4 regions of the Psychrobacillus sp. INOP01 genome follow, and region 4 is predicted to be linked to each of the others. Evidence: riboswitches for the same ligand, from Rfam matches in the RefSeq annotation. Region 4 holds a riboswitch; each other region holds the start of a gene.
The links. A riboswitch is a leader RNA that binds a small molecule or an ion and turns the genes downstream of it on or off. The one in region 4 is predicted to bind S-adenosylmethionine.

Region 1: linked by a shared signal. The riboswitch ahead of mtnK (S-methyl-5-thioribose kinase) and the one ahead of KD050_RS11910 (O-acetylhomoserine aminocarboxypropyltransferase/cysteine synthase family protein) in region 4 are both predicted to bind S-adenosylmethionine.
Region 2: linked by a shared signal. The riboswitch ahead of KD050_RS09110 (acyl-CoA dehydrogenase family protein) and the one ahead of KD050_RS11910 (O-acetylhomoserine aminocarboxypropyltransferase/cysteine synthase family protein) in region 4 are both predicted to bind S-adenosylmethionine.
Region 3: linked by a shared signal. The riboswitch ahead of KD050_RS13720 (methionine biosynthesis PLP-dependent protein) and the one ahead of KD050_RS11910 (O-acetylhomoserine aminocarboxypropyltransferase/cysteine synthase family protein) in region 4 are both predicted to bind S-adenosylmethionine.

What each region holds. Positions count from the first base shown of each region.
Region 1 covers NZ_CP073315.1:2,065,212-2,073,199, forward strand. The annotation lists gene KD050_RS10500 (sugar ABC transporter substrate-binding protein) at 1-147, opposite strand, end outside; gene mtnA (S-methyl-5-thioribose-1-phosphate isomerase) at 144-1,205, opposite strand; gene mtnK (S-methyl-5-thioribose kinase) at 1,202-2,392, opposite strand; SAM riboswitch class I at 2,468-2,624, opposite strand; SAM riboswitch class I at 2,782-2,886, shown strand; gene mtnW (2,3-diketo-5-methylthiopentyl-1-phosphate enolase) at 2,947-4,161, shown strand; gene KD050_RS10520 (2-hydroxy-3-keto-5-methylthiopentenyl-1-phosphate phosphatase) at 4,166-4,831, shown strand; gene KD050_RS10525 (methylthioribulose 1-phosphate dehydratase) at 4,828-5,442, shown strand; gene KD050_RS10530 (1,2-dihydroxy-3-keto-5-methylthiopentene dioxygenase) at 5,458-5,991, shown strand; gene KD050_RS10535 (hypothetical protein) at 6,428-7,156, opposite strand; gene KD050_RS10540 (amino acid ABC transporter ATP-binding protein) at 7,180-7,914, opposite strand; gene KD050_RS10545 (amino acid ABC transporter permease) at 7,933-7,988, opposite strand, start outside.
Region 2 covers NZ_CP073315.1:1,808,085-1,816,072, forward strand. The annotation lists gene thrS (threonine--tRNA ligase) at 1-1,187, opposite strand, end outside; gene KD050_RS09100 (FAD-dependent oxidoreductase) at 1,962-3,299, opposite strand; gene KD050_RS09105 (catalase) at 3,459-5,495, opposite strand; SAM riboswitch class I at 5,657-5,757, shown strand; gene KD050_RS09110 (acyl-CoA dehydrogenase family protein) at 5,862-7,037, shown strand; gene KD050_RS09115 (transporter substrate-binding domain-containing protein) at 7,049-7,900, shown strand; gene KD050_RS09120 (amino acid ABC transporter permease) at 7,981-7,988, shown strand, end outside.
Region 3 covers NZ_CP073315.1:2,729,971-2,737,958, reverse strand. The annotation lists partial or broken gene KD050_RS13740 (DHA2 family efflux MFS transporter permease subunit) at 1-340, shown strand, start outside; gene KD050_RS13735 (DUF2798 domain-containing protein) at 517-1,044, opposite strand; gene KD050_RS13730 (TetR/AcrR family transcriptional regulator) at 1,348-1,908, opposite strand; gene KD050_RS13725 (hypothetical protein) at 2,271-2,468, shown strand; SAM riboswitch class I at 2,555-2,661, shown strand; gene KD050_RS13720 (methionine biosynthesis PLP-dependent protein) at 2,745-3,860, shown strand; gene metC (cystathionine beta-lyase) at 3,864-5,051, shown strand; gene KD050_RS13710 (5-methyltetrahydropteroyltriglutamate--homocysteine S-methyltransferase) at 5,053-6,159, shown strand; gene KD050_RS13705 (hypothetical protein) at 6,360-6,665, shown strand; gene KD050_RS13700 (acyl-CoA dehydrogenase family protein) at 6,766-7,914, opposite strand; gene KD050_RS13695 (thiolase family protein) at 7,926-7,988, opposite strand, start outside.
Region 4 covers NZ_CP073315.1:2,340,245-2,348,232, forward strand. The annotation lists gene KD050_RS11885 (glycerol-3-phosphate acyltransferase) at 1-40, opposite strand, end outside; gene KD050_RS11890 (DUF2268 domain-containing putative Zn-dependent protease) at 237-1,217, shown strand; gene KD050_RS11895 (GNAT family N-acetyltransferase) at 1,272-1,847, shown strand; gene KD050_RS11900 (methyl-accepting chemotaxis protein) at 1,933-3,624, opposite strand; gene KD050_RS11905 (pyridoxal phosphate-dependent decarboxylase family protein) at 3,614-5,251, opposite strand; SAM riboswitch class I at 5,527-5,641, shown strand; gene KD050_RS11910 (O-acetylhomoserine aminocarboxypropyltransferase/cysteine synthase family protein) at 5,755-7,047, shown strand; gene KD050_RS11915 (homoserine dehydrogenase) at 7,180-7,988, shown strand, end outside.

The DNA of each region.
Region 1 (7,988 bases), 280 kb from region 4:
ACCAGCTAGCGGATTTTCTGCAGCCTCTGTATCATTGTTAGAGCTAGATGACGTAGTTGCTTCCCCATTAGCTTTTGGCTGACATGCAGCTAATAAAACCCCTATAATTAAAATCGTGAATATCAACCAATACTTATTTGTTTTCATAGTCCTTCTCCTTTTTCAATTGAATTTAGTAATTCAGCTGAAATATTTTCAATATAATCTGGATAAATAATTCCTTTTTCCGTAATAATGGCAGTGATATATTTGGCTGGTGTCACATCAAAAGCAGGGTTAAATACTTTTGTATTTGATGGAGCAATAGCCTTGTCGTTAATATTAATAATCTCCTCTGCTTTTCTTTCTTCTATTGGAATTTCTGCTCCAGTATTTATGGATAAATCGAATGTGGAGGATGGTGCAGCCACATAAAATGGAATTCCATAAACGGAAGCAAGAATAGCTAAGTTCAGAGTTCCTATTTTGTTTGCTGTGTCTCCATTTTTTGCTATCCGATCTGCTCCAACAATAATTGCTTCTATTCCTTTTGCAACTATTGTGTGTGCAGCCATACTATCGGTGATAAGCGTCACATCGACACCTGATTGCTGTAGCTCCCACACTGTCAGCCTGCCGCCTTGAAAGATAGGTCTAGTTTCACAGGCGAATACTTCAAACTCTTTACCACGTTCCTTTCCTAGATGAAACGGAGCTAAAGCAGTACCGTACTTTGCAGTAGCAATAGAACCCGCATTGCAAATGGTCATTACCCTGGTTTTATCTTTAAGTAAAGAAAGTGAAAATTCGCCAATATTCCGACAGGACTCCTCGTCTTCCTTATGGATTCTCCTTGCTTCTTCGATTAGTACTTGTTTTGCAATTTGAACATTATCAATATGACTTGCTACGCTTAACAACCGGTTGAGTGCCCAAACCAAGTTGACAGCAGTTGGTCGAGATTCACCCAAGTATGTTGCATCTTTTTTTAGTATCTCTAGAAAATCTATCATCGAATTTGTGTTGTAGCTTTGTGCCTCTCTAGCTAATCCATACGCTGCCGTAATCCCAATGGCAGGTGCACCACGAACTTTCAGGGTAATAATTGCCTCATAAACGTCTTTAAGTGCTTCTAATTCTATATAGACAACTTCATGCGGAAGTTTCTGTTGATCTAAGATTATTAACCTCTTACCGTCCCACTTAATCGATAATGGAATACTCATTTTTGAATTTCTCCTAGCAACTCAATTAATGCATCTATTGAATCAATTTCCTGACGACTCACTATTAATCTTTCTCCTGCTTTAAGAGTTTGTTTTTTTAGTAAAATTCGTTGCTCTTTGTTTTCAATACTATCTAGGTCTTTTACATGTGCCAGTCCAATTGTTCTACGAATGAGCTCACAGCCTGCAAATCCAATTGAATCATGGAATATTTTCTCTAACAAAAATGCATCATATCCCTCTACGTCATTAAACAAGTCGAATTCACTTCGTTTTAAATACTCCGAAAATTTAGAGGAGAAAGTAATCCATGTGTTATGAATATGATCATGTATGACCTCACGTTTTTCGCCTTCTCTGGTAATCGATTGGACTATTAAATTTGCCAAAAACAAGCCTATATCAAATCCAATAGGACCGTAAAAAGCAAACTCTGGATCGATTACTTTAGTCTCTTCTTCACTAGCAAATATACTTCCCGTATGAAGATCTCCATGCAGTAAAGCTTCTGCTTCTGTCAAAAAGCTTCTTTTTAGCTTTGCCACTTCCAGTTTCAATAAATTATTATTCCAGATGGCTTCGACTTCTGACTGTAATCCAGGTTCAAAGTCATTTGTTTGATGATCAAAAAATGGATCCGTAAAGATTAAGTCTTCTGTGATCTTACATAGCTCTGGATTAGAAAATTCTACAACAAGTGCCTTTTTTTCAAAGGGGTGAAGTGCAAAGTCAGAAGTATGAAAAAGTGTTAAAGCTAGATATTCCCCAATATCAGTTGATAATTTAGGGTAGGACTCACCTTTTATCAATCCTTCTCGTGCTATTTTAAGATGAGACAAGTCTTCCATGACCGTGATTGCTAAATTTTCATCTGTTGCATAAACTTTTGGAACTAATCCAACTGCGTATTCTCCATGTTTTTGTAAGGCACTCGCTTCAATCTTTGCCCTTTTCAAAGTAAGCGGCCAACTCTCCCCGACTACTTTTGCATAGGGTAAGGCCTGTTTGATAATAACGCCTTTCCCACTTGCTTGATCTGTTATATGGAATACATAGTTTAGATTTCCATCACCAATCTCTTCGCAAACTAATTGAGCTTCGTTCGAGAATAATGATAATTCTTTTGCAAGTGAAATTGCCGTTTCTTTAGTTAATGATTCATATTGTTTCGTCGCTACTACCGCCATTACTATCTCCCTCTCATTTACAAAATAAAAAACCTCTTTCCAAAAGAAAGAGGCCAAGAATAAGAGATTCTGAACCTCTTATCTCTCAGAAAGTAAACTTTCTGATGGAATTAGCACCGTGCCTTACGGAATTTAACATTCCGGCGCATAAAGCGCCCCGTCTCACAACGGTATTACGGTCGGTTGCTGGGCGTCATCGGGCCATTATCCCTCTGCCTGCTCTTGATAAGAGTGCGGTACAACTATGATGTTTGTTTAGAATCCTAGCATATTAGAAAAAGCTATGTCAACAGTATTTTGAATAAATATAATTATTAAATTTCTTGTTGACAGAATTTTTAATGCATGGAATAATCAATATAATTTACTAAATACAAACTGAATATTTTTTCTTATTTAGAGCAGGTGGAGGGACAAGCCCTACGATACCCGGCAACCGATTCAATTGTGAACACGGTGCTAATTCTTGCAGCCAATGGGCTGAGAAATAAGAAGTTGTTAAACTATTAACCTCTTCTTATTTGAAGAGGTTTTTTTATATTAGGAGTGAAAAAATGAGCGGAATTACGGCGCACTATCAACTATACGGAAAATCTGGTTCTTTTGAAAAAAAAGCGGAAGATATTGCACTTGGATTGACTATTGGTTCTTGGACTAATTTAGCTTTGTTAGAACAGGAACAGCTACAAAAGCATAAAGGATATGTAAAATCCATTACTGAGTTTAAGGATATCCTGCATCCCATTCATCCAGAAAAAATTAAAGGAGAAATTAAAATACTCTATCCTGCAGCAAATTTTTCAACTGATATCCCAGCAATTTTAACAACTGTCTTTGGTAAACTATCCCTTGACGGTGAAGTAAAGTTATTAGATTTAGAATTCGACACGAATATATTGTCCCATTTTCCCGGTCCCCGCTTCGGCATTCAAGGTATTCGAGAAAAATTAGGAGTATATGAACGCCCGCTAATCATGAGTATATTCAAAGGAGTCATTGGAAGAGATATCGAATATTTGGCAGAACAACTTAAACAGCAAGCACTTGGTGGAGTTGATCTTGTAAAAGACGATGAAATTCTATTTGAAAATCCACTTACTTCTTTTGAAACGCGTATTACTACTGGTCGAGAAGTATTGAGGCAGGTGTATGAAGAAACCGGACATCGTACTCTATATGCAGTAAATTTGACGGGTCGTACATTCGAATTAAAAGATAAGGCCAAAAAAGCCCGGGAACTTGGAGCAGATGCACTCCTATTTAATGTTCACACTTACGGATTAGACGTTCTTCAGGAGCTAGCGGAAGACGAGGAAATCCAATTGCCACTCATGGCACACCCGGCTTATAGTGGAGCATTCACGTCCTCAGCATATTATGGGGTTTCAACATCACTAGTTCTTGGAAAACTTACTCGTTATGCAGGAGCAGACTTTTCATTGTTCCCTTCTCCTTATGGTAGCGTTGCACTTGAAAAGTCTATAGCTCTTTCTTTAGGTGATGAGCTAACAAAAATCAGTAAGGTTAAACAATGCTTTCCAGTCCCATCTGCAGGCATTCACCCCGGTCTCGTACCACTATTAATGGATGACTATGGAATTGATAGCATTATTAATGCAGGGGGTGGTGTACATGGGCATCCCGCAGGTGCAACTGGAGGTGGTATAGCTTTTAGGCAGGCCGTATCAGCTGTTTTGGAAGGGATTCCGTTAGAACAGGCAGCGAAACAACATAGCGAACTAAAAACAGCACTTGAATTATGGGGGTGATCATATGAGTAAACTTGTAGTTTTTTGTGACTTTGATGGAACCATTACCAATCAGGATAATATTATGGCAATCATGAAAAAATTTGCTCCACCAGAATGGAATCAAATTAAAGATGATATTTTAGGTCAACGAATTTCCATACGAGATGGTGTAGCAAAAATGTTCTCTCTCCTACCTATTGAGTCAAAAGCAGAAATTATTTCTTTTGTACGTCAACAGGCTATCATCCGTGATGGGTTTAGTGAATTTGTATCCTTTACAAAAAATCATGACATCCCTCTTTACATCGTAAGTGGCGGGATAGACTTTTTCGTCCATAACTTACTAGAGCCATTCGGACCATTTGCAGGAGTTTATTGTAACGAATCCAATTTTTCTAAAGAAACAATTCACATCGAGTTCCCGCATAGCTGTGACGAACAATGTACGAGCCAAGGCTGTGGTTGCTGTAAACCCTCTATTATTCGTACACTTCTTGACCAAGATGCTGCGAGCGTTGTAATAGGCGATTCTATTACCGATCTAGAAGCAGCAAAGTTGGGTGATATCATTATTGCAAGGGATTTTTTAATCGAAAAATGCGAGGAACTAAACATTCCATATGAGCCTTTTGAAAATTTCCACGATGTGATAAAGATTATTGACGCTAAGTTAGGTGTGAAATTATGACTTTACAAGATAAATGGGAAGAACTAGCGGACATAAAAGATGAACTAGCCGCAAGAGATTGGTTTATGGGAACTAGCGGAAACCTTGCTATTAAGGTACATGATAATCCTATGGAATTTTTAGTAACAGCAAGCGGAAAAGATAAAAAAAAGAGGACATTGGAAGACTTTCTACTTGTTGATGCTGATGGAAACCCAGTGGAAAGTACTCATTTAACACCATCTGCCGAAACATTACTACACTGCGCAATATATCGTGAAACAAATGCAGGTTGTAGCCTTCACATCCATACAGTTGCAAATAACGTTATCTCCGAATTATATGGAGATGAAGGTACAGTTGATTTTCAAGGTATTGAACTCATTAAAGCTTTTGGAATGTGGGAAGAAGATGCAATACTCTCTATACCAATTATTCCAAACTACGCTCATATTCCAAAACTTGTAGAAGCTTTTGCACCTTATATTTCTGCTGACAAGGGAGCTATCCTTATTCGGAACCATGGTATAACAGTTTGGGGAAAAGATGGGTTCGAAGCAAAAAAACTGCTTGAGGCTTGTGAGTTTTTATTTCAATATCAATTAGCATTACATCAAATACACTCAAAATAGAAAGGAAGATTTTTGATGGCTATTATTAAAATCCAAGAAACAAGTGAAACAATTGAAGCACAAAACGAGGTAGCAGCATTTTTAGAAAGTCAGGAAGTAATTTATGAACATTGGGATATTGACAAGTTACCAGAAAACCTTCGTGAAAAATTTGACTTAAGCGACGAAGAAAAGCAAGAGATTCTACAAGCTTTCCAAGTGGAAATAGACGATATCTCTACTCGTCGTGGCTATCAAGCAGCCGATATTATTTCTCTATCTGATTCAAACCCTAATTTAGATGAACTGTTAAAAAATTTCGAACGCAAGCACCTTCATACGGACGATGAAGTTCGTTATATTGTAAGTGGCCATGGTGTCTTCATAATACAAGGCAAGGACGAACGCTACTTTGAAGTTCATCTTTCACCCGGTGACTTAATCTCCGTTCCTGAGAATATCACACATTACTTCACATTATCAGAGGACCGTAAAGTTGTTGCTGTTCGCATATTTGTAACAACAGAGGGCTGGGTTCCAGTTTATCAAGAGGAGGCAGTAGAACAATAATTGGTACTCCCACTTACGCTATTTCTTCTAAAAACTAAGTAAAACCAGGTAAAAGACGCTAAATCTAAGATCAAAATATGTTCCTATCGTTTTCAGTGGCTTTGAATAAATTTTCTGCATTCATTACCTAACAAAAGAGGCTTGGCATGACTAACGTCATGCCAAGCCTCTTTTGTTAGGTAATCTTATAGCGTTTGTCTGCCTGTTGCCCTCCTAAAAATTTTAGAAACCGATTCTAAATACTTTTGAGAAGAAGAGAAGAAACTCTTTCCTACACATAGAAGAAGCGCCAGAAGATACAATTTCTGACGCACCTCTCCTTCGCTATTGAATAAACACTTACTTCTTTGTATTTCCATTACTATATTAATGTTGAGTACTACTCACTTAATTGATTGCAGTGGAACGCGTCCGCCTGAAACCGAAATCAGTAGTATTATTGGATAAATTCTTTTTCAATGTCTATTCGGTAGATTCCTTTAATATCTCGTAATCTACATCCATTTGCTTCAAAAATACGTCTCATGTGCTTATTACTTGTATCTGTGCTCCCCACATACAACTTCGCACCTAATGTTTTCAAGAGTTCTAATGAAATAGCATGAAATTTCGTTCCGTACCCCTTACATCGTTGTTCAGGCACAACCCCAAAATAAAACATTCTTCCCTCATCAGTAGTATCCTGTTCAATATGAGGAATACTAATTCCATAATTCATACTATCTTGAGAAAAGATAAAGCACTGGTCTCGCCAATTAGCACCTAATTCACGTTCAAGTGACTCCATTATTTGCCTGATAGAAAACAATTTATTTTTGTTAGCTGAACCACTCCTACATAAATCGTACAATGTAGCAAAATCCGAATCAGTAACTCGGCTATCAGAAAGAGCTTCTACTTGGAATGTATTCGACGCTATATAAGACCCATCTAATACCTTTGTGTACTCCACAATAGAAGACACTTTCTTAAACCGACGCTTTAAAAGCCAGTCCTCATTCTCTTCATCCATCAGAAGTGATAGATATGCCACTCTTTGTTCTTTCCACTCTGTTAATAATTTATCAAATGCAACTAAGTATTCTATGTTTGGAATATGAGATACTTTTAGCTGATCCACAAGCCAGTATTCTTGATCTTTTTTAATCAGATTGAAAAGGTTCACCTATCGATTCCTCCAAGCTGTTGTTAGCTTAATGTGCGTTTTAAGAAAGCTTTTGTTCGTTCTTCCCTTGGATTGTTGAAGATTTGTTCAGGAGGACCTTCTTCGGCAATTACTCCTTTATCCATAAAAACAACCCGATCAGCAACTTCTTTAGCGAACTCCATCTCATGTGTAACTATTAACATAGTAAGTCCCGTACCTGCTAACTCTTTCATCACTTTCAGCACCTCTCCAACCATTTCTGGATCAAGTGCCGAGGTTGGTTCATCAAATAACATGACATCCGGTTCCATAGAAAGTGCTCTCGCTATCGCAACACGTTGCTTTTGTCCACCTGATAATTGCTTTGGTTTGGCATTTACATAATGATCCATACCGACTACTTTTAAGTATTTTAACGCAATTTTTTCGGCATCTTCTTTAGAGCGTTTTAACACTTTTACTTGACCGACCATACAGTTATTCAACACATTATGGTTGTTGAATAAGTTAAATTGTTGGAAAACCATTCCTAGCTTTGTTCGGTAGGCATGGATATCATGTTTTTCATCTAAAATATTCTCTCCGTTATAAATGATTTGCCCGCCACTGGGCTTTTCTAACAAGTTTATACAACGAAGTAAAGTGGACTTCCCTGATCCAGAGGAACCAATGATGCAAACAACTTCTCCCTTGTTCACCGAAAAATCTATATCTCTTAGAACCTCATGATTTCCGAAGGATTTACTTAAATGTTGAACTTCGATGACATTTTCCATAGATTTTTCCTCCTTCGTTTAATCTAAATTAGTATTATTTTTGGTTAACATAAGTTGTGGTGGTGGCTGCCCAA
Region 2 (7,988 bases), 530 kb from region 4:
TCGTTTAATCTCTCGATAAATTCTGAAATACTCATTTCACCTAAAACACCTACTTTGTGTTTTCGAACAGAAACTACATTTTTTTCCTTTTCTTGATCTCCTATAATGAGCATATAAGGATGCTTTTGCATAGCTGCTTCCCGAATTTTCAAGCCAATTTTTTCTACCCGATTGTCTATCTCCACTCGATACCCCATCTTCACAAGTTGTTGTTTTATTTCCTCTGCATACACGCTATGTGCGTCGGAAATTGGCAGTACTTTAACTTGAATCGGCGATAACCACAGTGGAAAACTACCTTGAAAATGCTCTAAAAGAATAGCTATAAAGCGTTCAATGGAACCGTAAATTGCCCGATGAATCATAATCGGTTGGCGTAATTGATTGTCTTCGTCGATATACCTGCAGCCAAACTTCTCAGGCATTTGAAAGTCGAGCTGAACAGTGCCACATTGCCAGCTACGTCCTAGGGCATCTAATATATGAAAATCAATTTTGGGACCATAAAATGCTCCATCGCCCTCATTTACTTGATATTCTACCTGCTTATGCTGAAGAACTGTTTCAAGCGCATGCTCTGCTTGATCCCAAGCCTCTACTGACCCCATATAATTTTCTGGTCGAGTGGATAGCTCTACCTTATAACTAAAGCCAAATTCTGAGTAAAATTCATCTACAAGGTCTATCACCTTAGCTATTTCACTTTCAATTTGCTCCTCCAAAACAAATAGGTGAGCATCATCCTGAGTGAATGCTCGAACACGTAATAATCCATTCAACGATCCAGAAAGCTCATGACGATGTACTAATCCAAGTTCTGCATATCTAATCGGCAGCTCTCGGTAGCTTCTTCGCTTACTATTAAAAATTAATACTGCTCCTGGACAATTCATTGGTTTAATCGCATATTTTTGATCATCTACATCTGCAAAATACATATTTTCATGGTAGTGATCCCAATGTCCTGATTTTTCCCAAAGCTCCTGCTTCATCATAATGGGAGTTTTAATCTCTTGATAACCTGCTCGTTGATGCTTTTCTCTCCACAAATCTTCAAGTACATTCCGCAATATCATCCCTTTTGGTAGATAAAACGGCATTCCTGGCGCTTCCTCCATCGACATAAACAGTTCCAATTGTTGCCCTAAATTTTGATGACTTACTCTTTCTTCTGCTTTCACTGACATGTTAATTCCTCCATTTTACATTTAAATTTTGTCTAACAAAAAAGACCACACCCATCCCGGTAAAGGGACGAGTGTGGTCGTGGTTCCACCCTAAATTTGCAACACGTAAATCTGTTGCTCTCATACAAGATAACGGTTTCCCGAATATGGATAATCGCATAAATGCTTTCCCCACAATAGCTCCAAGGTGGTAAATCATTTGTTTTTCTTTAGGGGCTTTCAGTCGGTGACCCCATTCTCTGATAAGAAAATATTAAATGATTCATGTCCTTTTCTTCGCTTGAATATTAAGTTTAGCTTTGTCTTGATTCAGTGACTTCAGGTATTCAACTTGAATCAGCCATAATTATTGCGACGAGCTTGGCAAGAGCTGGTAGTTTGAACTTCCTCAGATTGTAATATATACAGCATTCATCCCCTACTTATAGAAGTGGGGGATGAATGCTGAAAGAAGCTAAATACAAAAAGACCACACCCATCCCGGTAAAGGGACGAGTGTGGTCGTGGTTCCACCCTAATTTGCAACATAAAAAAATCTGTTGCGCTCATACAAGATAACGGTTTCCCGATCATGGATAATTACATAAATGCTTTCCCCATAATTGCTCCAAGGTGGTAAATCATTCGCTTTTCTTTAAGGGCTTTCAGTCGGTGACCCCATTCTCTGATAAGAAAATATTAAATGATTCATGTCCTTTTCTTCGCTATTTACTTATTAAAATTATTATTGTTAGTAGTATATGCAACAAAATTTAAATAGTCAACACTACTTTATTATTTTTTCTTAATGTTTCGCTTCGCCATTTGCTGTAACGGATCCCAAACGCCATTAAACGGAGGAGCATATGCAAGATCAAGATCCAATAACTCAGAAAAGCTCATTCGATGATAAAGGGCTGTTGCTAATACATCAATCCTTTTATCTACACCATTTCCTCCAACAATTTGACCACCTAATAGCTGTTGATCATCCTTACGATAAATCAATTTCATATGCATTGTTTCCTTGCCAGGATAGTAACCTGCAATGTCCGTAGCTTCCTGAACATGCACATCATATGAAATACCAAGCTGCTTTGCTTCATTCTCAGTCAGTCCAGTTTTTCCTAGCGTCAAATCAAAAAACTTCATGATGGAAGTGCCGACAACCCCTTTAAACTCAGTCATTTGACCAATCATATTTAATCCAGCCATTCTACCTTGTTTATTTGCAGTAGTTCCTAGAGGGATATAATCATTCAGTTGTTTAATACGATGAAAATGAGTTGCACAATCTCCTGCTGCATAAATATTTTCCACATTCGTTTCTAAATGATTATTTACTACAATTGCTCCGTTCGGGTGCATTTGAACGCCAGTACCTTCTAAAAATTCCGTTGTTGGTTTAACTCCAACAGCTACTAAAACTAAGTCTGTTGGATAGCCACCTTTGTCCGTTATTATCTTATTTACTCGAGTATCTCCCGTTAACGATTGAACTTCCTCATTTAATAACACTTCCACGCCATTAGCCTTTGCATGTTCATGTATTAAACATGCTACATCGTTATCAAATATGCCAGCAAGCTGATTCCCTCTTTGAATAATGCGTACCTTTTTTCCAATACTTACAAAGTTTTCAGCCATTTCTAATCCGATATATCCTCCTCCAATTATCGTAACCTGTTGAACATTTTCTAAATCTGCGATAATGGCCTCTGTATTTGGAATCGTCTTAATCGTATGAATCCCTAACAAATGACTACCATCCCATTCCGGAACTACTGGGGTAGCCCCCGTTGCAATAAGTAAACGATCATATTTTAAGATGAAATTATCTCTCGTTTGTAGGATGTCTCCTGACACAGTTTTATTTATGGGATCCACCTGAGTCACTTCATATCCTGTCTTTGCATCAATACCATATTTACTTCGGAACATTTCTACACTTCGAGCTATAACGTCTGTTGAAGAAGGCACATGCTGTCCAACTACATAGGGTAACCCACACTGCCCATAGGAATAGATATGCCCTTTTTCCAGCGTTGTAATCTGAGCTCCTGGATCGTTGCGTACAATTTCCATTGCCGCACTCATCCCCGCTGCATCCCCGCCAATTATTACATAGTGCATGAAATTTCCCCCTCTGCTTTGCTTCTTTTCAGTATTAGTAAACCTTTGTGTATATTATACACAAAGAAAAATACTCTTAGGGTTTCTCACTAACACTATACCATTTATATTCTATGTAAAATGGGGATGCCCTAATAGTTGGACATGCCCACCTGATGTTTAAACTGCTCGGTTCCAGAAGCGATGTGCAGCTATAGCATTTAAAAAACTATCTACAAAGCTCTTGCCAGTTTCTTTGGAGAGAACTCCCTCTTGACCAGTAAAGTGAAGGTTATCGACTAGTTGCTCTCCGCTAAATGTAGCACCGATCGGTTTGAAATGCGCATAGGCTTCCTTGATGAAATATGAAGCCTCTTTTTCAAACATGGCCGTTTTACCATGCGAGCTTGCTACATACACTGCATCAAACAATACAGAATCAGCAGTTAGGAATGTATGGTCTACCGGTAGTAGCGTCCCATCCGCTCCAGCGATTGATCCATGGTGATCACTCACTATTTCTGGCATTGTTCCTCCTGCTTTTAAGTCAGCAAGAATCTTAGCTAAATCCTCGTCAAATCCTTCTCCAACTAGAACAGCAATTTTTCGTGTTTGTGGTCTCATAATAGTATTCAACTGACTAAGTGCTGGTGAAGATTTTGTATTAGTGGGAGTACTTACACCTTGCACCACGAGCCCTAAATTTTCTGCCACCTTACTCGCTAAGTCCAAATCTACATGTGAAAACATTTCTAGTACTTGTTGACGAACGGTCAATTCTTTACATTTACCAAGCTCGAAGCTGAATGCACTAATAATATGCTCTTTTTCTGGATCACTCATGCTATTCCAAAATAACGTAGCCTGTGAGAAATGGTCTTTAAAACTCTCACTTCTAGCTCGAACTTTACGAGCATCTATCTTCTCCTGATAATGTGTATACCCACCTTCCACTTCACTAACAGGTGTTGGAGTATTTCCAGCAAGAGAGTTTTTATGGTAACTCACTCTTCCTACATTAATCGTTTGTCTTCCATATCCATCACGTTGATTGTTATGGAATGGGCAAACAGGTCTGTTTATCGGCAGCTCATGAAAATTAGGTCCACCTAGACGGATTAATTGTGTATCTGTATAGGAGAACAATCGTCCCTGAAGTAGTGGATCATTTGAGAAATCTATTCCTGGTACAACACTTCCTGGATGAAATGCAACTTGCTCCGTTTCGGCAAATACATTATCTACGTTACGATTTAATGTCATCTTCCCTAAAATTTTTACTGGTATCTCTTCCTCAGGCCATAGTTTAGTAGGATCTAAAATATCGAAATCAAATTTAAATTCATCTTCCTCTGCAATTAGTTGGACTCCAAATTCATACTCGGGATAATCGCCATTATCAATCGAATCATATAGGTCACGACGATGGAAATCTGGATCTTTCCCATTTAGCTTTTGTGCTTCATCCCAGACAACAGAATGGATGCCAAGTAACGGTTTCCAATGAAATTTCACAAAATGGGATTTACCTGCCTCATTAATGAAACGGTATGTATTTACACCGAACCCTTCCATCATACGAAAGCTACGTGGAATGGCACGATCCGACATTGCCCACATTATCATATGTGCCGTCTCCTGATTGTTGGCAACAAAGTCCCAAAATGTATCATGAGCAGTAGCTGCTTGTGGAATTTCATTGTGCGGCTCTGGTTTCAAAGCATGGACCAGATCCGGGAATTTAATAGCATCTTGAATGAAAAAGACTGGAATATTATTTCCTACTAAATCATAATTCCCTTCTTCCGTATAAAACTTCGTCGCAAATCCTCTAGCATCCCGTGCTAACTCACCAGAACCGCGTGATCCCGCCACAGTAGAAAACCTTACGAATACTGGGGTCTTTGTGCCAGGTGTTTGTAAGAATTTCGCTTTTGTAAATTCGCTCGCTGATTCGTATAGCTCAAACTCTCCATGAGCCGCATATCCTCTAGCATGCACTACACGTTCAGGAATACGCTCATGGTCAAAATGCGTCATTTTTTCACGGAAGTGAAAATCTTCTATCAAAGTGGGTCCCCGTTCTCCCACTTTTAAAGAAAATTCATCCTCTGATAGTTTTAGACCCTGATTTGTAGTCATAGCTTGACCTTGATCATCCACTCGGAATTCTTCTAATTGTTCATTTTTGCTGCTTACATTTACTTTCTTATTCAAGCTATCTCCTCCTCTATTTTTCTCTTCTCTATTTTTTATTACCCTGTATGAACTTTCAAAAACCCTTTAAAAAAATTCAATATCAATTCCGATTAAATTTATAGGAATTACTATTGACTTCATCTAGTTGAAGTAGTACGATTATTTCAACAACTCCATACTGCTTATTAAGAGAAGCTGAGGGACTGGTCCGATGATGCTTCAGCAACCGCCACAGCTGTGGTATGGTGCTACTTCCAGCAAGAAACTTGAGAGATAAGTGTACACAAAACTACTTACTCTTTTCATTTCTGGGAAGGGTTTTTTATTTTCTTTAAATACCAACTTAACTAATTGGAATAATTTATATTAAAGGAGACGACAACTTTGAATAATTTGTACATCAAAACGGAAAAACAGCAACTATGGATCGATCGTTTATATGTGTTAGAAGATAAATTTAAAAGTAAATCCGCCGAAATTGATGAGCAATCTATTTTCCCAAAAGAAAATGTGGAGGATTTGATCAAGCTTGGATATGCAAGCCTTACTCTACCCGAATCATATGGAGGCAATGGATTTTCTGTCTACGATATGGTTCTTTTACAAGAAACACTTGCTAGCTTTGATGCCAATACGGCTTTATCTGTAGGTTGGAGCTTAGGTGTTGTTGGTGAACTATTCGAAAACAAACTCTGGACGAAGGAGAAACTAGACTTTTTCGCAGCAGAAGTATTAAATGGTGCACTCGTAAATCGTTCCGTTAGTGAAGCACAAACCGGAAGTCCAACGCGTGGGGGTAGACCTGGAACTACTGCCATAAAAAACGGAGATTCTTGGGTATTAAATGGACGTAAAATATTCACGACCGCTTCCCCTGTACTTTCCTATTTTTTAACATCTGCTTGGATTGAGGAAAAAGAAAGAGTCGGCTTCTTCCTTATTCCTCGTAATACAGAAGGTCTTTCCATTGAAGAAACCTGGGATGTTATATCCATGCGCGGAACGAGTAGTAATGACTTAGTACTAAATAACGTATTCGTTCATGAATCGCATTTGGTAGAACTCCCTGAATTCGCTAGTGGCGGGAAGATAAATGGTTGGCTATTACATATACCAGCGACCTATTTAGGAATTGCACAGGCAGCAAGAGACTACGCAGTACATTTTGCCAATACCCATTCACCAAATAGCTTGAATGGACCTATAGCACAGCTACCAAATGTTCAGCAACTCATCGGAGAAATAGATTTGGAGCTTACGAAGGCTAGATTAGTCATTTATGGAGTTGCTACTGCCTATGACAATGAGTCTACAAAAGATTTACTTTCAAACGAAGTAAGCGTAGCGAAGCATATTGTTACTAATTCAGCCATCACTATTGTCGATAAAGCGATGCGTTTAGTTGGGGCTAAAAGCTTACAGCGAACTAATCCGCTACAACGTTATTATCGAGATGTCCGAGCAGGACTTCATAATCCTCCTATGGATGATATGACTATTAAAAAACTGGCACTTTCAGCGTTAGAAGAGGTAAAAAATAAAAACTTAGTGAAAAGATAAGGAGAATGAACATGAATAAGTATTTTAAATTAGCAGCAGTTGGATTTGCGTCTATTTCAATTTTAGCAGCTTGTAGTTCTGGAGAAGCTTCTACTTCCTCAGAAGGTGGAGATGTTCGCAAAGTAAAAGTAGCATATGACATGGCCTCTAAACCTATTTCTTGGTTAGACGACAACGGAAATGCAACTGGATACGACGTAGAGGTAATGAAACTAGTAGATGAACTGCTACCTGAATATGAATTTGAATATGTAGGAACTACAAGTGATGATCTATTAATCGGAGTAGAACAAGGCAAATTCCAAGTTGGGGTGAAAAATGCGTTTTGGACAGAGGAACGTACAGAAAAATTTATATTTCCACAAAAATTCCTTGGATTAAGTAGTGCAGGTCTCGTCTTGAAAAAAGAAAATGAAGATATTAAGTCCTTAGAGGATTTTGCATCTGCTGGATACTCTTTGGCACCGATTGCTGCAAATAATGCGCAGTATACAGTAATTGACGAATACAACAAAGCAAACCCTGATAATCCGGTTAAACTAGATGCTGGAGATGCATTTACAGTGGATGTAGTGCAATGGGTCAATGAAGGTCGCGTTGACGGGGGAGTAATTATTGAAGGACCATTCCAAAAACAAGTTTTAGATGAAAGTGGTCCTTATTACAACCTAAAAGATGAAGTTGTTTACAATGAGTTTGCTGTTATCAAGACATGGCCATTATTCAACAAAAAAGAACAAGAATTTGCAGATGCATATGATAAAGCTATAAAACAATTACAAGAAGAAAAGAAAACAAATGAACTTAGCACTGAGTTCTACGGCCGAGATCTTTTTGAAGTGTTAGACCAAGTAGAAAGATAATATCGGATTCCTATAAGGGCTGCCTAGCGTAGGATGCGCAGGCAGCCTTTCAAAATATCACAGGGGGAATAATGCATAATATGGAAAA
Region 3 (7,988 bases), 390 kb from region 4:
TATGGGTCGTTGTAGTAATCCATATTATTATGATGTTAGGTATCGGTGCAGTCCTTGCATCTACACAAACAAACACATTAAACTCTCTACCAAAAGAATACTATCCAGATGGTATTGCTATTACCCAAACAATCAACAAGTAGCAGGTGCAGTTGGTATTGCGGTTATGGTTTCTCTATTATCAGCTAAACAAAATAGTTACCTAACAACAGTTAGCGACAATTTACCAGAGGCAGCAGCATCAGGTTCATCATTTGTATTTACAATAGGTTTAGTATTCGCAGCTATTAACTTTGTACTGTCATTCTTCATGAAAAAGCCAGTGGATGTAAAGTTATAATAAAAAACTGATTTTCATCATATTTAACTTCATTCAGCAAATGTTTTTTGCGACGAGCTGTGCGCTGGAGTCTGGATGGAGAATCACTTGTAGAAATTATCCACATGCCATAGATTTTATTATTTTCTAATGAATAGAAAAAACGCTTAGACAAAAAATATTGTCTGAGCGTTTTTTTAGTTATTTTGTACTTGTGGCACAACATCGTCTGCTGCTTGAGCCTTACCGTCTTGAGACTCATGTAATTTTACCATCGCAAAACGTGCAATTGGTTGAATTACTAAGCTTTCTGCAATAAGCACAACTACGAAGTTACGTGGCCAATTTTGTAACCAATTGCTGAAAATTTCAGGAGTAAAGCCGTTTCCTACAATATCACCAACAAACGTCATAGCGATTGACATTCCTAGTACAGTGAAAAGAATACGGAATAAAATTTTGGAATTGAAGCTGTCTGTTGGACTAGTAAATTTTGCCACCAAAGCTTCCGCAATACTCCCGAAGATAGTTGGTTCAATGATCATAACAATAATCCAAATAATCGGTAAAGCCTTCAGTATGATTAAAAATACTTCTACGTTAAATTCTCCAGCACCAAGAATGACATTAAATGATGTCATAAAAATAACTGTCAATGTAGAAATAATTGTGCCATACAAAAGACCCTCTTTTCCGTTTCTTGGTAATCTTTTTTCTAAATGCATACTTTAATTTTCTTCCTTTCAAAAAGCTTATTTTAGACCTTGGTAATATGCTAATTGTATGAGGAAATACAGTAACGGTTGTGCAATAGTGGATAACGTTAAGGAGGGAATAAACGTCTGGAGTGTCATCAATTTCTATATTTAATATCCTGTTTTAAACCAAAAGATTGTGATTTCATTCGGACTAAAGATAGTACTCAGTTTCCTAAGTGAAATATTAAAGGCTGTTTTCATAAACAGCCGACAATTCCTACTATTAACAGAGACTTCATAAACTACTCTGTATTAAATTCTGTTTTCTTATTAAAACCTCTCCAATAAATTCGGTAATAGGTTAGCAATTGTTTTTAAAGGATCAGTCGATTGTTGTGTTAAACAAAGCATCATTGCCCCTTCAATCGAAGCAGTCAATAATAATGAAATAGCAGCAGCAGTTTCAGCAGAAAAACCATCCGCTAATAGTTTCGTGCAGTAAATATGTTCAATATTTTCATATAACTCACTGCAAGCTTTGCGAACAGGCTCACTCATTGTAGACATTTCACTAACAATGCTGCTAAATGTATAGCCAGTAATAGTACCGTCCTTTTCAAAGCTACTTATTAATGTATCGATCATTGATATTATGGCATCCTTAGTTGATAAATGCTTACTGAAAATAGCTTCTATATCTGTCGTAATTTCTTCTTTTAAAGCGTGTAAGCAAGTAATCAAGAGTTCATCTTTGCCATTTGGAAAGTGATGGTAGAGAGCTCCTTTTGTAACCTTACAGGCTTTTAATATTTCATTGAGTCCTACTGTTTTGTAGCCTTTTTGTTGAAAAAGGATTGTAGCAGTTTCAATCAAGAGTGATTTAGTATCCATAATGGTTTCTCCTCCTAACATACCAACGGGTCTGTTTGTAAGTATAACAAATTTTAAACAACATTCTAGTATTTTGTTTATTGCAATAAAGGATATTCTGAATAAGAAAAGCGCACGCACCCTTCAAGGTCAGAACCTGTTTCTACTGTTTTCGGGTGCTTTCAGACAGACTTTTGCTAAATTATTACCGACTGGCTGGCCATGTTGGAATTCCGAAAAAGTGCTAAATATTTTCGGTGAAACCTCTTTACTCTGCAATGATTCAGCAGATTGTTTATACCCCTTCCCTATTCCCTTCATATAATATGTGGAGGGACGCTATACCTTGGGGTTCCTACATTATAGGATGGGAGGTGTGGATAATGAATTCTTCTACAGGTTTATGGGTCGGTTTATTAGGCATAGTCTTAGGGGTATTAGGTTTCTTTTATGCTCCGCTTTGGTTAGGTGCTGGAGCAGTTCTTTTAGGGCTAGCAGCTTTAGCTTACTCTCACAAGTTAATAGTAGGTTGGATATCTTTAATACTCGGTGTAATTGTTTTAATATTTACACTTTTGTAATAATATTAAATAAAAAGCGTATTGTATTAATATCCACAACGTGTTAAGCTTATTTAAATTTAAAATTTTGATAATTTCATATATTTTTCTTATCCAGAGAGACGGAGGGATTGGCCCGAAGATGTCTCAGCAACCAGCCAAGTCGAGGTATGGTGCTAATTCCAGTAGACGTAAAACGTCTTGCAGATAAGAAGACAAACTTCGATATTTACCTGAGGGTTCTCTTCTTATTAGAGAATCCTCTTTTTTTATTTTAATTGTAAAGGATGAATATTTATGTCAAAGAACAGTATTGATACACAGTTGGTGCAATTAGGAAATCATAGTGATGAGAAAACCGGTGCTATAAATCCACCTATTTATTTATCCACAGCATACAAACATAATGGAATCGGTCAATCTACGGGATACGACTACACGCGAACTAAGAACCCGACACGCGCTATCTTAGAGGAAGGAATTGCTAAGTTAGAGGGTGGAGACGCTGGCTTTGCCTGTAGTTCTGGTATGGCTGCAATACAATTGATTTTATCCCTTTTTCGTTCGGGTGATGAGATTATTGCTCCTGAAGATTTGTATGGCGGGACGTATCGATTATTTAACCAGTACGCAGATTCCTACAATATTCGTACTACATACGCAAAGTTTGAATCAGCTGAAGAAGTAAATGCTTTGATTACAGAAAATACAAAAGCTTTATTTATCGAAACTCCAACTAACCCTTTGATGCAAGAAATCGATATACAACTATTTGCGGATGTAGCAAAAAAGCATAATTTATTGTTGATCGTAGACAATACATTCTTAACTCCTTATTTACAACGACCTATTGAATTGGGTGCCCATATTGTAATCCATAGTGGCACCAAATATATCGGTGGCCATAACGATGTACTTGCAGGACTTGTTGTTACAAAAGGTACTAAACTAAGTGAACAATTGCAAACCAACCACAATGCTGCTGGTGCTGTCCTCTCTCCTTTCGATTCTTGGTTATTAATAAGAGGATTAAAAACACTTCATCTACGTATGAAGCAGCATGATACAAATGCAAAAAAGATTGCAACTTTTTTGCAGAATGAGCCCTCAGTTAAGGATGTTCTGTATCCTGGTATTGGCGGTATGCTTTCCTTCCGTTTGCAAAAAAGTGAATGGGTTGCTCCTTTCTTAGAGAGTCTGAAACTAATTGTATTTGCTGAAAGCCTTGGAGGTGTGGAAAGCTTTATCACATATCCTACTACTCAAACTCATGCGGATATCCCAGAGGAAGAACGCAATGCACGTGGTGTTGACAGTAGCCTGCTCCGTTTCTCAGTAGGAATCGAAGAAGCAGAAGATTTAATCGCAGATTTGAAACAGGTATTTAATACTTTAACAAGTGAGGGGGGCTAACTATTGAGTAACTATAAAGAATCGCTAGAGACTACCCTAATCGTGGCATCTACTCGGGGAGACTCAGAAATAAAAACTGGAGCTGTCAATGTTCCTATCTATTTATCCTCCACTTTCCATCAAGAAGGCTTTGACGATTTTGGACCTTATGACTATAGTCGATCGGGAAATCCTACGAGAGATGCACTGGAAAAAACGATTGCAGAATTAGAGGGGGGCACTAGAGGTCTGGCATTTGCTTCAGGTATCGCGGCTATTTCTTCTGCTTTTATGCTTTTGTCATCAGGAGATCATATCGTGATTACCGAAGATGTATACGGTGGTACCTTTCGTTTTGTTACAGAAGTCTTGCCTCGTTTTGGTATTGAGCATACTTTTGCAGATTTCACTAATATAGTAGCAATTTCAAATGCCATTCAGCCAAATACAAAATTAATTTACATCGAGACTCCTTCGAATCCATGCTTAGGTATTACTGATATTGCTGCTGTAGTAGAGCTTGCGAAATCCAATGATTGTTTAACCTTTTTAGACAATACATTTATGACACCAATGTATCAGCGTCCGTTGGATTTTGGCGTAGATGTCGTCTTACATAGTGCAACAAAATTCCTATCTGGACATAGTGATATTATTGCAGGGCTTGCCATAACACGTGATGAAGAATTAGGTAAGCGTTTGGCGTTTATCCAAAACTCATTTGGTGCTATTTTAGGAGCACAGGATTCGTTTTCTTTAATACAAGGTATCAAAACATTGAATGTGCGTTTTGAAAAATCTGCGCAATCTGCACGAAAAATTGCAAACTATCTAAATGGACATGATTTAGTGGAGAAGGTATTTTTCCCTGGTCTTTCCACTCATCCAGGATATGAAACGCATAACAAGCAATCGAGCAGTGCTGGGGCAGTCCTTTCCTTCCGTTTACCGAATAGAATCATTGCAAAGTCATTTATAGAAAAAGTCAAAATCCCAGTATTTGCGGTAAGTCTTGGCGGAGTAGAATCAATTCTCTCACATCCAGCTCAGATGTCTCACGCTGCAATGCCTAAAGCCGAACGAGAAAAACGCGGTATAACAGATGGTTTACTACGTTTTTCGGTTGGATTAGAGAATGTAGATGATTTAATAGCAGACTTTGAGCAAGCATTAGCAATTGCATCAATACAAATTGAGAAAGTAGGAATTTAAAATGTCAAAACCATTAGTTGTAAATACACCATTCAAAGCTGATCACGTAGGAAGCTTTTTACGACCAGCTCGCCTAAAAGAAGCTCGACAACAATTTGAAAATAACGAAATAACTTCAGATCAATTAAAACAAATAGAAGACGAAGAAATTACAAAACTAGTCACAAAACAAAAAGAATCGGGACTTCAATCTGTTACGGACGGTGAGTTTAGACGTAAATGGTGGCATTTTGATTTCCTCGGTGGATTTGACGGCGTAGAATTTTACGATACAGATAAAGGTTTAACTTTTAAAGGTGTGCAAACTAAAGCCCATGGTATTAAAGTAACTGGGAAAATTGGATTTAGCACGCACTATATGATTGAACACTTTAAATTTCTTCAAGGTATTGCTGGTGATGCCGTAGCAAAATTTACTATACCTAGTCCAAATATGTTATTTTATCGAGCAACTATTGAAGATGGCGTTTATTCGAGCCAGGAAGAATTGTTTACCGATTTAGTCTTTGCATATCAAGGTGTGATTCAAGCACTTTATGATGAAGGCTGCCGTTATCTTCAAATTGATGATACTTCATGGGCAACCACTTTTTCTGAGGAAGGAATTGCTTCCTTAAAAGAAAATGGACTAGAATTGGAAGAAGCATTAGCATTATCCGCACGCGCTATTAATGAATCTATCGCTAAACGCCCTGAAGACTTGCTTGTGACTATGCATATTTGTCGAGGTAATTTTAAATCTACGTATATTACAAGTGGAAGCTATGAGCTAGTTTCGGAAACTATTTTTGCAGGATTAGATGTAGATGGCCTATTCTTAGAGTTTGATGACGAACGTTCAGGCGGATTCGAACCGCTTCGTCACATTAATCGCTCTGATCTATCTATCGTCTTAGGGTTAATCACGTCGAAACATGGAGATTTAGAAGATGCGGATCTTATCAAAAATAGAATTAATGAAGCTACTAAATATGTACCTATAGAACAGCTTTGCTTAAGTCCACAATGTGGTTTCTCATCTACTGAAGAGGGAAATCTTTTAACGGAGGAAGAACAATGGTCAAAAGTTCAGCACGTTATTCAAATCGCTAAGGAAGTTTGGAAATAAAGTGATTTAAAACCTAAAAGTCGTGCATCCAGTTTTATCTGGATGCACCCTTTTTAATTTGATCATTATGTTCATATATCTATCTGCTTTGCTAATTCAACAGATTACATGGTTTTCCCCAATACTACATGTCATGTTTTAGACATGCTGCGCTGGGTAAATAGATAGTAGATGTTATAAACATGAAGGAGGAATTTAACATGGGAACCCAACAGTATGAACACGCAACAGATGAAGTAGTAGAAGAAACTGGAGCATATACATGTGAGGCTGGAATTACTAAAAGATTAAACAAAGGCGATAAATTTCCTTCTTGTCCAGAATCGGAAGTAGCAACTTATTGGAAACACGCAGAAGGACACCATCATAATTCAGGGGAACCAGTAACAGAATCTGGCACATATATCGATGAGGATGGCGACAAATTGGAATTAGCAGAAGGTGCTACATTCCCTAATTGCCCAAAAGCAGGAACTCCTACACAATGGAGACATGCAGGAAACTAAACACGCATAATGAGTAATTAACAGGAACCTACTAAAGCTCGGCACAATGAATATTTAATTCATTAGGCCGCGCTTTAGCTAAGTTACTAGTTCACATATTTTATAAACCTAAATTCTTTGAAATAATTACCTTCATTATTTCATTTGTCCCAGCGTAAATAGAAGCTACTGGAATGTCTCTATATCTTCTTGCAATCTTATATTCTTCCATATAACCATATCCCCCATGCAATTGCATGCAGTCAATCGAAATTTCTCTTGCAGTTTCGGTCAGCCAATATTTGGCCATCGATACTTTAGTAACTACTTCTTTACCTGCAATATGATCCTCAATTAGTGATTCCAAAAATGACTTTCCAAGCTCGATTTTTGTAGCTATTTCGGCTATTTTAAATTGTGTATTTTGAAAGGATGATATGGATTTTCCAAAAGCTTTACGAGACTTTACATATTCCATTGTCATTTCTAGCATATCCTCTGAAGCAATTTGAGCAGAGATTGCTACTACTAATCTTTCCTGTTGTAGTTTCTCCATCAAGTAACCAAAGCCTTTACCCTCTTCTCCGATTAAATTAGAAATAGGAATACGACAATCCTCGAAGTATAACTCTGCGGTATCCTGTGCATGTAAACCTACCTTATCTAGCTTACGCCCTTTCGAAAATCCAGGAGTCCCCTCTTCCACCATAACTAAACTTATACCTTGATGCCTCGGTTCTGCTTTTGGGTTTGTTTTCACTACTACTAAAAATAGATTGCCATTAATTCCATTAGTAATGAATGTCTTTTGCCCATTTAAAACGTAATGATCATCATCGCGAATTGCTGTTGTTTGTATATTGGCCAAATCTGAACCTGCTCCAGGCTCTGTCATAGCGATTCCAGTAATGAAATCTGAAGTTATACATCCTGGTAGCCATCGTTTCTTTTGCTCCTGCGAGCCAAAAGCTTCTATATAGGGAACTACAATATCATTATGCAATCCAACGCCTACAAGACTTGAACCGATTCTTTCTAATTCCTCTGAAATAATTACACCAAAACTAAAATCTAAACCGAGGCCACCATAATCTTCCTCCACTTGTGGACACAAATAGCCCATCTCACCTAGTTTTCTCCAAAAGTCCTTTGGAATAAGACGGTCCTGTTCCCATGAATCATAATTGGGGGCAGCTTCTTTCTGAAGAAAATTACGTAAAGATTTTCGAAATATCACATGCTCTTCGGTCTCAAATCTATATTTTCCCACTACAAAACCCCCTATTCAATTCTTTCAATAATTGTGGCATTTGCCATGCCCATACCCTCGCAAATAGCAAGAAG
Region 4 (7,988 bases):
GATAACTAATAACGAGGATACTAATCATTGAAACGACCATTTTTTCACCTCCCACTAACTTCAATATATTTAACGAACGAAGAGATAAGAAGTTTCAGAATTTTAAAGTAGAAGTGGACTTTGTATTATTAAAATTGAAACTTATGATCATGAAAAGCGTATTAAAATTACTGCATCCGATTTTTTTATTTAATCGGTATGGATACTAATGTAGTTCTAAAATGAGGAGTAACCAAATGAAGCGATTAGTTGGTATAGTAATCCTGTTTTCATTATTACTTGCAAGCTGTTCAAATGACCAAGCTAAAGATAAAGATATGGAGGATGAGAATAAACTACCGAAACTACCTTCGCAAAAAGAAGTTAGTTTTTCGCATGAAGGAAAAGATTTTAAAATAATCCCGTTTTATGAGGAAGTACTTAATTATACTGACTATGTCAATAACAACCCATCCCAGAGTAATCCAGGGGCATATGTGGAAAAAGTGTTAGAACCTCTTAAGGAAAAATCCTCTTTAGATTTACCTTTGGAGTATCCTTTTACGGCTTCTACCGAGGTGGAACAGTTTGAAAAAAATACGATTCAGCTCCTTCAAAAACAAGAGCTAATAAATGAGTTAATAAGAGAAGCACTTATTAATTCTGCAGAACATCTACCTGGTGGAGATAAAAACGTCTATATTATGCCTGTTAGACCTGAAGATAAGTTTGTAATTGAAAAAATGAACGGAGTATCTGGAGTGACATATAACGATAAGGATATATTCATCCAGATAGACATTTCCTTTAGTGAAGATATGTTAAAGTATGTGATTGCACATGAATACCATCATGCAATAAATATACTAGCAAATGGAGAGATGGCTTTTTATAATGTTTTAGACAGGATTCTTTTTGAAGGAAAAGCAGATTCCTTTGCCCGTATTGTTTATCCTGAAGTAAGTGCTCCTTGGACAAAGCCGTTATCAGAGGAATCTACAGCAATAGTACTAGAGGAACTAAGGGAAAATGCCGATTCGACCTCAATAAAAATATATAAGGACTTCTTTAATGGGAATTCAGCAAAAGGAATACCATTATGGTCGGATTATAAAGTAGGCTATCAAATTACTCAAAGTTATATAGAGAATAACCCAGATGCTTCAATTTCAAGATGGACAAGACTTCACTCAAAAGACCTTCTTCAGGGTAGTGAATACTATAATTTAATAAAGTAAAAATAATTTAATACGAAAGTGTCTGTTTATTCGGCGACTAAAGGAGAGAAAAACATGAATGTAGAAATAATTTTTGGTGATTTCCCAGTATTAGAATCTGCTAATCTAGTATTAAGAAAAATCGAAGATGTACACTTAAAGGAAGTATATACAATCTACGATAACGAAAATGTATTTGAATATTGTGGAATCATTCCAAAGCATAATATACAAACGGTAAGTAAGATGATTGGACATTTTGATAGGGACTACCATAAAAAAAGTAGAGTTAAGTGGGGCATCTTTCAGAAGTATCAAAGTAGTAAATTGGTGGGCATTATAGAAGCTATGGATTTCAACCAAAAAGTGAACACTTTATCTATTGGCTACTTTTTGGCAGAGGATAGTTGGGATAAGGGAATTGCAACTGAATCCGTTGGTATACTAGTAAAGTTTCTATTTGAAGAAGTTAACGTAAACAGAATTCAAGCAGATGTTATGCTTGCAAACGAGGCTTCAAAGAAAGTCCTATTAAAAAACGGTTTTATGAAAGAAGGATTATTAAGACAAGCCTCTTTATGGTCTGGTAAAGGAGTAATCGATTTAGAAATATACGGCATCCTTAAAGAAGACTACTCGCGTAGTCTATAGTGTCAGGTTTTAATACAATTCTGAATTAGATAAGAACCTAAAAAAAAGCCTCAATACCATTTACATGGATATTGAGACTCTATCATCATAAATCAAATCTATTAACAGCATTACGTAATTGTTCCGCCATACCAGCCAAGGTATTAGAGGAATTTGTAATCTCTTCCATACTGGCTGCTTGTTCTTCAGAAGCTGCCGCCACATTCTGGATATTCCCGGATGCTTGTACAGAAATAGCACTTACTTGTTCCATGGAACCAGCAATATTACGTACACCATTGTTCATTCCTTCAACTACGCTGTTGACATCATTCATTTGTTTAGTTAACTCATTCACAGCTATATAAATATCTTTAAAGGCATTACCCGCCTCATCAAATGTAGTAACGCTATCTCTTAAATTATCATAGCTTATTGCCATCGATTTAACTGCATGAGAAGATTCTGCTTTAATCGTATCAATGCGTGTACTAATATTATTGGCAGCTTCACGCGATTGATCTGCTAATTTTCGTACTTCTTCTGCAACAACGGCAAATCCTTTGCCATGCTCTCCTGCACGCGCTGCTTCAATAGAAGCGTTTAAAGCAAGTAGGTTTGTTTGATCTGTTATTTCTGTAATTAATGAAACAATATCCCCAATTTCTTGCGTATAATCGCTTAAACGTTTTACAACATCTGAAGTAGCATGAATAGCATCGGATGTGGTATCCATTTTTTGAACTGCCATATGGATGGTATCATTACCTTTTGAGGCGATTTCAGATGCATTCAAAGCTTTGCCAGACACGCTATTAACCTCTAATGCCACTTTATTCATTGCTTCTGAAATAGTAGAAACATTTTTCTCCACTTCTTCTATAGCCTCTGTTTGTTTTTCTGAACCAATCGAAACTTCTTGCATGGAGGAAGTAATTTGCTGAATTGACGCGCTTGTTTCTTCAGAGCTCGCTGATAACTCCTCTGACGTTGCTGCTACTTGCTCAGCATTTTCTCCAATATGAGTAATTAAGGAACGTAAATCATCAGTCATATTATGAATACCGTGAGATAACTGAGCAATTTCATCACTTCCTTTAATATGCAAACGCTCTACCGCTAGATTTCCTTTTGCTACTTCTTCTACGAAAATCGAAACAGCTTTAATCGGATTTATAATACGTTTACTTATGAAGTAAGCGATTAGCGTACCTAATGCAACAAAGATTAAGGTAATGATTATTGATAACCAAATAATTTGGGTTTGTAATTTAGATATAAATGATGCATCCATATCTAAACCAAGAATAATATCTGTTTTCTGGAATGGTACGAAAATAGATTTATGAATTCCATACTCATCTGTATAGATATCGCTAATTTTCACTTGCCCTTGGTCAATTGCTTCATTCATTTTTTCATCAAACGTATATGCAGCATTACGATCATCCGTATCGCTCAATGCGACGATATGCTCTTTTCCATCTGAACGGGAAAGCACATAAACATTTTCCACATTGTGTTTTGTTTTAGAATCATTTAATTTATTCAGCAATGTACTGTATTGTTCATCATTATTACTATCTGCAGCGACTACAAGATCAGAATCCAGCTCTTCAAGAACATCATCCGATACCAATTGTAGTGTATTTTCAAATTGATCGATAACATAATTATCTATAATTATTTTAGTGGAGGTAAATAATATTACACTAAAGATAATCGAAAATAAGGCAATTGGGATGATAAAACTTAAAATATATTTATATAACATAGAACTCTTTAATTTATTTAACAAATTGTAAAGCCTCCATTGTATTGATGGATTGATGAAGGGAATCTATCATCGCTGGGATATGTTCCACCTCGGTATATGGTGAAATAGAAAAGAATTTCGCTGCTGCAACAGGAACCAGTTCATCTGAATCACAAACTGCTACAGTGCAGACACGAGTTGTATCACCAAAAAATACCTCATCTCGGTGTTTTCCTAATACTTCAAATAGCGATGCATTTAAATCATTGATTTCTTTCACTTGTGCCAGTGAATAGTTGCCAGCTTGTTCATCTCTCCAATTCAATCCTTTTTCATAATAGCGATACGCTGTAATTGGTCCGATATTCGGTTCATTTACAACATGTAACGAAGGAATTTTTATGGCCAATTGTTCACGGAATGCTAAATTTACCCGGACATAATTTGCTAATAGTTGTTGATATCCCGTCTTACCGAACGCCAACAAAGCAGCATAAATAGCAATCGAACTTCCCATTCGTGAGCATTCTAATGTATAGCCTGTATGATAAGATCCGTAGCCACGGTTGCCAACATACGGCGTATCGAAATCTTCTAAATCCAATAAGCCTAGGTATTTACCTTCCTTCACTAAAAACAAACTAGTTAAGTAAGGGGTTTGTCCAAGCTTTTGGAAATCAAAACATAAACTATCAGCCAATGAAATATGCTGCATCCGTTCACGAGTATGTTGCAGACTTATTAGCACTTCTTGCTCAAAGTGCAATGGGTTATTCATAAAATCATAATCGTTGAAGAATGCATAAAAACCACCCAGCGCGGAATCGGCGTGAATATGAATTTGCTTTAGATTGTATTCTCTTTCGAATGCTGTTGCCATTTCTTTAATTGCTTTAACATCATCAATAGCAAAATTATCTGTTGCACCAGTAGTAGCGACGATATAGACAGGAATGCCGCCTTTTTCGATTACTTCTGTTAAGCGCATTTTCAAATCTTCCATATCCATAGAATGATCCGCCCCTGCTTTAACTCGTATAAGATGATTACTTCCAATTCCAACAGCCTCTACAGATTTTAACAAGCTATAATGTGCATTCTCGGATGCAAAGCAATATAAATTATTTGGTACGCCTTCCTCTTTAGCGTTTGGGAACTGTTTTGCTATCGCCATGCGCAAGCCGCTGAACACTGCGCCTTGTCCACCCCAGGTTGTATAACCGAAGCTTTCAGTAAAATCGTAACCAACTAGTTTCGACATCATGGAGACGACTTTTACCTCACATTCAGCAGCAGCTGGTCCGTAAACATCCCACAAGTTATTACCATTCAATAAGGAATTGGTAAGTAGTCCTAGGACACCAGGAATACTTGCCATTGGCAAAACATTTGTTACAAAGTTTCGTGTATGATATGGGTGACCCTTCATCAAGTCTGTTAATTCTTCCACAACAAAGTCCATCGAACGACTATTTAAAGGCACTTCATAATCTTCCATTATCTCTTTATAGAAGTTTGCAGACCTCTCTTGTATAGGCCCTAGCATCGTTTTTTGTGGATCTTTCAAAGCATCCATGGACGTTAATATTTTTTCCACGTAACCTAATAACTGTTCTCTTTGTTTTCCATTGCCATCTTCACTTTGAAAAAGCTGTTGTATATTTTTCATTTTCTCACCCTTCTTGGTCTATATTTCCTGTTATAATATTTTCGTTATAGTTCCTTATACTCTTATGTAGTATATACATATTGGACTACAAAAAACTATAAATTTCGTCATAAATGTAAAATAAAGAATACTTTAGAATATTAGTAATATTTATGCAATAGAGAAGGGTAGAAGGAAGTGTATCGAAAATAATTTTTTAACTTTTCAAAAAAGTGTTGACAAATAGTTTAATAGAAATCTATACTGTGTAACAAGATGGAAAACTAAATCTAATACTCTTATCAAGAGTGGCGGAGGGAATAGGCCCTGCGATGCCCGGCAACCAACAAGTTCTCAACTTGGAAAGGTGCTAAATCCTACAAATTCTAATACGAATTTGGAAGATAAGAGGAGGAACATGCGAATTTGCACCCTCTTCTTAATTGAAGAGGGTTTTTTGTTTGTTCTAACCCTCCCTCGCCTCCATAAGCGTCCATCTAAACTACATTTTAGGAGGAATTCAAATGACAAATCTTCAAAAAGAAACACTACTTTTACATGGTGGCCAACAACCAGATCCAGTGACAGGCTCACGAGCAGTACCTATTCATAAAACAACATCCTTCGTATTTAAAAATACAGAACATGCGCAAAATCTATTTGCTCTTGCAGAAACAGGTAATATCTATTCCCGTATTACGAATCCAACTGTAGATGTGTTTGAACAACGAATTGCATTATTAGAAGGAGGGACCGCAGCAGTTGCACTTTCTTCCGGCATGGCTGCTATCGCATTTTCTATTTTAAATATTGCAGGAGCTGGAGACGAAATTATTGCTGCTGAAAATTTGTATGGTGGTACATTTAATTTATTTGCACATACATTGCCGAGATATGGTATTACAGTGAAGTTTGTAGATTCAACTGATCCAGAAAATTTCCGAGCAGCAGTTACGGATAAAACAAAAGCATTTTTTGCTGAAATCATCGGAAACCCTAGCTTAAATGTATTAGATGTTGAAAACGTTGCAGCAATTGCCAACGAAGTAGGAGTTCCGTTGCTGGTAGATAGCACATTTGCTACTCCATATGGATCGAATCCGATTAAACACGGTGCTCATGTAGTGATTCACTCGGCAACTAAGTGGATTGGCGGTCATGGTACAACTATCGGTGGAGTAGTAGTAGATGGAGGAAACTTTAATTGGGATTCAGAGAAATTCCCTGGATTCACACAGCCAGATGTGACCTATCATGGTCTAAGATACGGAATAGATGTCCCAAACGTAGCATTCGCAGTGAAGTTGCGCGTTCAATTGCTTCGTGATTTTGGTCCAACTTTAAGTCCTGAAGCAGCTTTCTCCTTTCTACAAGGATTAGAAACACTTCATTTACGTGTACCAAAGCACAATGAAAATGCACAGAAAATTGCAGATTACTTAGAAAATAACGAAGAAGTGACTTGGGTTAACTACTTAGGTTTAGAAAGTCATCCTTCACATGAGCTTGCTAAAAAATACTTACAGAATGGTTTTGGCTCGATCCTAACTTTCGGAGTAAAAGGTGGTAAAGAAGCAGGACGAAATATTATCGATAATATTGAAATTTGGTCGCATGTAGCTAACGTTGGCGATGCCAAATCACTAATAATCCATCCTGCATCTACAACACATCAGCAGTTAACTCCAGAGGATTTAGTGAAATCGGGAGTTACGGAAGACTTAATCCGCTTGTCTGTAGGACTAGAGGCAGTCGAAGATTTGCAGGCTGCACTTGACGAAGTACTTGTGGGAAAAACAAATGTCCTCTCTAGGTAGAATTTTATTGATAATTGAGTAAAGATGGGCTACAATATGTAAAATAGTTCTTCGTATATAATTGCGATTTAGAATTTTACTAATAGAAGCAAATTGGAACTCAATTGTGCAGATTCATTTGGAGGAGATAGCATGGCGACAATAAAAGCAGCAATCCTAGGTTTCGGAACAGTCGGGCAAGGGATTTACCACATTGTAAATGAAAAAAGAGAAGATCTTAAAAAGTCTTTAGGATTAGACCTAGAAATTAGTGCTATTCTCGTAAACAACGTTGGAAAAGAAAGAATAGCTACACCGGGTGTCTTAGTGACTGATGACTTCGAGGATATTATCAATATTCCTGGGCTTCAAGTAGTATTCGAGGCAATTGTAAATGAGGAACCAGCATATAACTACCTAAGTAGAGCGATTGATAAAGGGTGTCACGTAATAACAGCAAATAAAGTGATGTTCTCCAAATATAGTATCCCGTTGCATGAGCGCGCAAAGTCTCGTGGAGTATTTATAGGATATGAGGCAACAACAGCAGGTGGAGTTCCTGTTATTAAGACGTTGAAAAATCTATTACAAGTTAACTCAGTGAAAAGAATACAAGGAATATTAAATGGTACGTCGAATTACATTTTGACACAAATGAGACAGGACGAATGTCAATTTGATGATGCATTAAAAGAGGCACAGGACCTTGGCTATGCAGAAGCAGATCCATATAACGACGTGTCCGGGCAAGATGCATTCCGTAAACTGATGATTCTAAGTGCACTAGCATTTAAAAAACAGCCTAATTGGAACGATGTTCGTGTAGTGGGTATCGATGAAATCTCATTAGAGGACGTCCGTAAAGCGAAGGAACAAGGACTACGTTACCGCCATGTGGCAGAAATAGAGCAAGACGAAAACGGAGAACTATACGCTTCCGTTGGACCACAACTTGTCGGGCC